2 regions of the Sporacetigenium sp. TC11 genome follow, and region 1 is predicted to be linked to the other one. Evidence: a T-box and tRNA genes for the amino acid it is inferred to sense, from the RefSeq annotation. Region 1 holds a T-box; the other holds one or more tRNA genes.
What was found. The T-box of region 1 lies ahead of ACUSRV_RS09575 (valine--tRNA ligase). A T-box ahead of a tRNA ligase gene usually reads a tRNA of that ligase, here a tRNA-Val.

Region 1 (3,425 bases):
TTCCATATGGAATCTCATATCATTCCCTGGAGAGTTTCCTGTAGCTAATGTAAATCTTAGTGCATCCGCTCCATAAGCTTCTATTATTTCTAATGGATCTATACCATTTCCTAATGATTTACTCATCTTTCTTCCTTCTGAATCTCTAACTAAACCATGTATTAAAACATGCTCAAATGGTATTTCATCCATACAGAACTTTCCGGCAAATACCATTCTAACTACCCAGAAGAATATAATATCGTATCCAGTAACTAATACGTTTGTTGGATAAAAATAGTCAAGTTCTGGAGTTTTATTTGGCCACCCTAAAGTTGAAAACGGCCATAATGCAGAACTAAACCAAGTGTCTAATACGTCTTCATCTTGTTTAAATGCATTGCTGTTACATTTAGGACATTTATCTGGTCTTTCTGTTGATACAACTATTTCTTCGCAATCTTGACAATAATATGCTGGTATTTGATGTCCCCACCATAACTGTCTAGATATACACCAATCTCTTATATTCTCTAACCAATGTAGATATGTTTTTTCAAATCTTTCTGGTACAAATTTAACCTTTTCTGACTTAACAACATCTATTGCTGGTTTTGCTAACTCGTCCATTTTAACGAACCATTGTTTTGATAATCTAGGCTCTATTACCGTATGGCATCTATAACATTCTCCAACATTATGATTATGATCTTTTATGTTTAATAAATATCCGTGTTCTTTTAAATCTTCCACTAATTGTTTTCTACAATCATATCTATCCATATCTTTGTACTTACCAGCTTTTTCGTTCATCGTTCCATTTTCGTTCATAACGTTTATTTTTGGTAAGAAGTGTCTTTGAGCTATTTCAAAGTCATTAGGGTCATGTGCAGGTGTTATTTTAACTGCACCAGTACCAAACTCCATATCAACATAATCGTCTGCAACTATCTCTAATTCTCTTCCAACTAATGGTAGTATAGCATTTTTTCCTATTAACTTTTGATATCTTTCGTCATTCGGATTAACCGCTATAGCAACATCACCTAACATTGTCTCAGGTCTTGTTGTAGCTACTTCTATATATTCATCACTATCTTGTATAGGGTATTTTACATGATAAAAATTACCTTCATGCTCCTCGTGCTCAACCTCTGCATCTGACAAAGTTGTTTTACAATCTGGACACCAGTTTATTATTCTATTCCCTCTATATATATGCCCCTCTTTATACAACTTTACAAAGAATTCAGTAACTGCTTCATTACATCCTTCGTCCATAGTAAATCTCTCTTTTGACCAATCACAAGAATCACCTAATTGCTTCATTTGGTCTACTATTTTTCTACCAAATTCATTTCTCCAGTCCCAGGCTCTATTTAGAAATTCTTCTCTTCCTAATTCATACTTAGACTTACCTTCTTGTTCTCTTATTCTTTCAACCACTTTAACTTCTGTAGCTATACTTGCATGGTCTGTTCCCGGTTGCCATAATGTTTCATATCCTTCCATGCGCTTCCATCTTATAAGAATATCCTGTAAAGTATGATCTAGCGCATGACCCATATGTAGTTGACCCGTTATATTTGGTGGGGGAAGCATTATAGTAAACGGCTTCTTATCTTTATTTACATTCGCCTTAAATAAATCTTGTTCCAACCACTCATTATATAATCTCTTTTCAAAATCCTTAGGGTCATAGGTTTTAGGTAAGTTAGTTTTTTCCATATTAAACCTCCTATTTAATAGTTTTTTGCAATAAAAAAGAGCCTTTCGCACTTGTAAGGACGAAAAACTCGCGGTACCACCTTAATTCCAGAAAAACTGGCTCTTTATAGATATAACGACTCTCGCCGTCTAAGCCTACTGTTACTTCAACTTAGAAGCTCCAAAGCTACCTTCTGTAAATCATCGCTTAGAAAACCTTCCAACCTAGGGTCTTCCTCTCTGTAAGTTGTATTTACATACTCCTCTTTTTCATAGCTTTTAAATATATTTATTTATATAATTATATATATCCTTCTAATTATTGTCAATATTAATTATTTTCAAAACTATTTAACCAATAATTTTTAGGAATTTCTTTTTCATTTATTTTCATAAATACATAACCATTATTTTTATAGTAATTTATTATCTTATCTAACGCTTGTACTGTTTGATCTTTTTCATGCATCAATAAAACTATTTCATCTTTTCCCTTTGAATAAATTTCTACGTTATTTATTATCTTCTGAGAACTATTTTTCCAATCTTCAGTATCTAAATTCCAGTCCCATATTTTATACTTTGATTTTAATAGCGCCTTATATGAATCAGTTGGCATATATGGTTTGCTTCCATAAGGGAGTCTCATGATACTACTATTGATTCCTGTTATATTATATAGTGTTTCCTTACATATATCAAACTCTTCTACAGTGTGATTTGGATTTTTATATAATTTATGAATGTCATGAGTGACACTGTGAAATGCCGGAGTATGTCCATTATCTACTATATCTTTTACTTGTTCTGGATAACTTTTCATATTCCCATCTATCATAAAAAATGTAGCTTGAGCATCGTTATTTTTTAATATTTTTATTATTTCATCTGTATATTTCGAAGGGCCATCGTCAATTGTAAGATATACTATCTTTTCAGGTCTAGGTTTTGGACCTTTTTCATTATTATCTATAGATGCCTTTATTAACTTTGTCAATGTATTGTTAGCTAATTGTCTATCGTTTATATTATAATTATCGTATGATAAAGAATAATTCTTTGCTGTATAAAATAACCCCCAAAAAATCAAAAGAAAAACTCCTATTAATTTTATTTTTTTATTCATTACCGATAATCCCCCTGAATATATTTCATAATACAGTATTAGCTTACCATTTTCATCAATAATCGACAAGTTACAGTTTTGTAAGTAATCTTATTAAACTATAAAAAGCTAGATAAGTTTATCTAGCTTTTTATAGTTTGTTATTATTTATTTATATGAATTTCCTTCTAAATATGTCCGATGTTTCTTCTTTTTTATTATAAGAATCTAATGATTCTATTTTCTTTATTCCTAACGATGTTAAAAATTGAGCTACATTTATATTATCAAATGGAGTTTTCATAGAGGTTTCATTAGAGTATTCATCTACATTCTTAGTTCCCTCTTCTACGCTTATATTTCTTCTAGGACCACCTACGCATCCACCTATACATCCCATGCCTTCTATAAATGTAGCATCTACTTCTCCACTTATTAGTTTTTCCAAGCCTTCCTTGCATTCTTTTGCACCATTAAATGCTATCGCTTTAAATGGTATATCATTATCTATACTTTTTACTGATATTTCTATTGCCTTACTTACTCCACCAACTCTCGCGTAAGTTCTTCCAGAAAAGGAAGCTTCTACTCTATTATCTTCTTCCATGCTTTTTACGTCTATTTCTAATGCATT
Region 2 (3,425 bases), on a different contig from region 1:
TATCTCTTAGGATATAGATATGCTTGTGACTCATCTTATAACCCTAATTTTAATAATAATTCTATCGCTAGAAATTTAAATGTACCTCTATCAGATGTGTTATCCGCTTGGGATTTTTGGGAATCCAAAGGTATTATAAGGAAACAGAAAAATTATGAAAAAAGTGAATATGATTACTCTGTTGAATTTCTAGATTTAAAGAAATTATATATAGAAAATATACTAAACCCTAACCAACCTAAAAAAGGAAATACAGACGATTTAGTATCTATAAATGAAAATCCAAAAGTCCAAAAAATGTTTAATTCTATAAATGAGACAATAAATAGACCTTTGGTTCCAAATGAAAAAATTCAAATATTAGATATGATGGATAAATATAATATGAATCCAGATATGATAAAAATGGCATATGAGTTTGCAAAGGAAAAAAGAGGAGTAAAAACAGTTAATTATATAGAAGGTATAATACGTAATTGGTATGATGCCAAGATATATACTCCCGAAGATTTACAAAACTCTTTATCAACGAAAAACGAAAGATATATTATATATAAAACTATATTTAATGAACTTGGTTTTTCTAGAGAGCCTTCTAAGTCAGAAAAGGAAATTATAGATAGTTGGATTGATAAAATGAACTTTGATATAGAACTTATATTAGAAGCCTGTTCAAAGTCTAAGAACACCTCAAATCCTTCTATAGCGTATATAAACGGAGTACTAAAAAGCTGGAATGAAAAAGGATTTAAAAAAGTAAAAGATGTAGAATCGAAGGACAATATTCAAAATAACCAATCGAAACAGTATAGTCAACCAAAACAATATAAGCAACAAAATACCTATACAAAAACTAAATTCCATAACTTTGAAGAAACTTTTACAAAGTATAGTCCTGAAGAGCTTGAAAAATTAATAGAAGCTAGCCAAAGAGAAAAATTTAAGTAGGTGATTAAATGAACGATAGTAAGTTGAGGCAAATACTCTTAAAATATGAAAGAAGAAGAGATAATAACGATTATGCACTTCAACGAAGAAAACAAGAAGTTTATGATAAAATACCAGAAATAAAAAAAATTGATGAAGAAATATCTAAAACAGGCCTGAAATTAACAAGAGCCGTTTTATTAGATCCTAAAAAACGAGAACATCTTGTACTTGAGTCTAAGAATAATATGGATAGTCTAAAAAAACAAAAAGAAGAAATATTATCTCAATATGGAATACCTCTTGAATACTTAGAATTAAAGTATTACTGTGATTCATGTAAAGATAAAGGATTTTTATCTAATGGGGAAAAGTGCAATTGCCTTAAGCAAGAAATAATAAATGAAGCTTATAAAATGTCTAATTTAGATAGGTTATTAAATAAAGAAAACTTCTCAAACTTTGATATATCTATATTTTCTAATGCAAAATCAGAAAATAGTACTATATCCCCTAGAGAAAATATTTTAACTATTTTATCTATATGTGAAAATTTCGTTTTACAGTTTGAAAATGATAATGAAGAAAATTTACTTTTTTATGGAACAACAGGATTAGGAAAAACATTTATGTGTAACTGTATAGCTAAGGAACTTCTAGATAAAGGTTTTGTTGTAATATATCAGACATCATTTAAAATACTGGATATATTAGAAAGTTACAAGTTTAAAAAAGGCAATAACATAATTAATGAAGAAAATTATAAAAACTTATTTGAGTGTGATCTACTCATAATAGATGATTTAGGGACAGAAGTTACTAATTCATTTACTAATAGTGAATTATTTAATATAGTAAATTCAAGATTGGTTGAAGGAAAAAAGACAATAATATCTACAAATTTATCACCTATGGAAATAGGTAAAGTTTATACTCAAAGAACCTTGTCTAGAATCTTAGATAGCTTTAGAGTGATTAAGTTTGTAGGAAATGATTTAAGATGGGAAAGCAAAATTAAACAATAAAAAATAACCTTAGGTATATACCTAAGGTTATTTTTTATTGGAGCTAGTGATAGGAATCGAACCTACAACCTGCTGATTACAAGTCAGCTGCTCTACCGTTGAGCCACACTAGCATGCACACTTTTGGGAAAGTTATTTTGGCGACCTGGAAGGGACTCGAACCCTCGACCTCCAGCGTGACAGGCTGGCATTCTAACCAACTGAACTACCAGGCCGCAAATGGTGGGATTAACAGGGCTCGAACCTGTGACCCCCTGCTTGTAAGGCAGGTGCTCTCCCAGCTGAGCTATAATCCCGGATTTTGGTGACCCATAGGGGAATCGAACCCCTGTTACCGCCGTGAAAGGGCGGTGTCTTGACCGCTTGACCAATGGGCCTTATTAAATTTATTATATGGTGACCCATCCGCGACTCGAACGCGGGACACCCTGATTAAAAGTCAGGTGCTCTACCGACTGAGCTAATGGGTCATATTATTTGTGCCACTCACATTTATATATATTACTAGGTTTATCGACATATGTCAACATATTATTATAATTTTTTTAATAAAAAAAGCTGTTAATAAAATTAACAGCTTTTAATACATTAAAATATATTTTTTCTAATTATTGTTTGAGTTCTCTTAGGACCTACAGATATCATATCTACACTTACTTCTACTATCTCTTCTATTCTTTTAATATAATTTTTTGCGTTTTCTGGAAGATCATCGTAATTTTCTACATTACATATATCTTCGTTCCATCCATCTAATTCTTCGTATACTGGTTCGCATTTAGCTAAGTCTTCTAATGATGCAGGATAATCTTTTATTATTTTATCTCCTAATTTATATGCTGTACATATCTTAATTTTGTCAAATCCTGTTAATACATCTAATAACATTAATGATATACTTGTTAGTCCATTTACCCTTGAGGCATATCTAACTATTACAGAGTCAAACCATCCACATCTTCTAGGTCTTCCTGTAGTAGTTCCAAATTCATGACCTTGTGTTCTTATTCTCTCTCCTGTTTCGTCAAACAATTCTGTCACAAAAGGTCCTTCTCCTACTCTTGTTGTGTATGCTTTTACAATTCCAACTACATCTTTTATCATATTAGGTCCTATTCCTGCCCCAATAGAGAAACCTCCTGATGTTGGATGAGAAGATGTAACATAAGGGTAAGTACCTAAATCTAAATCTAATAGAGTACCTTGAGCCCCTTCAAATAATACCTTTTTGCCAGACTTTATAGCTTCATATAATATTACGGATGTATCATCTACATATCCTCTTATTTTATCCGCATATCCTATGTATTCTTCATATATATCATCAAACTTAAATCCTTGTCCACCATATATCTTTTCTATTATTTGATTTTTACTTTCTATTTGTTGTTTAAGTTTAGATGCAAATATATCTTTATCCATTAAATCACAAATTCTTATTCCTGATCTTTCTGTTTTATCCATATAACAAGG

Region 2: it encodes a tRNA-Val, which carries the amino acid that the T-box ahead of ACUSRV_RS09575 (valine--tRNA ligase) is inferred to sense. The anticodon was not compared.

Annotation. Positions count from the first base shown of each region.
Region 1 covers NZ_JBYVNY010000005.1:140,536-143,960, reverse strand. The annotation lists gene ACUSRV_RS09575 (valine--tRNA ligase) at 1-1,707, opposite strand, end outside; T-box leader at 1,760-1,969, opposite strand; gene ACUSRV_RS09570 (polysaccharide deacetylase family protein) at 2,018-2,812, opposite strand; gene ACUSRV_RS09565 ([Fe-Fe] hydrogenase large subunit C-terminal domain-containing protein) at 2,964-3,425, opposite strand, start outside.
Region 2 covers NZ_JBYVNY010000013.1:34,670-38,094, reverse strand. The annotation lists gene ACUSRV_RS15035 (DnaD domain protein) at 1-948, shown strand, start outside; gene ACUSRV_RS15030 (ATP-binding protein) at 957-1,952, shown strand; tRNA gene ACUSRV_RS15025 (tRNA-Thr) at 1,991-2,065, opposite strand; tRNA gene ACUSRV_RS15020 (tRNA-Asp) at 2,091-2,167, opposite strand; tRNA gene ACUSRV_RS15015 (tRNA-Val) at 2,173-2,248, opposite strand; tRNA gene ACUSRV_RS15010 (tRNA-Glu) at 2,255-2,329, opposite strand; tRNA gene ACUSRV_RS15005 (tRNA-Lys) at 2,347-2,422, opposite strand; gene ACUSRV_RS15000 (adenylosuccinate synthase) at 2,541-3,425, opposite strand, start outside.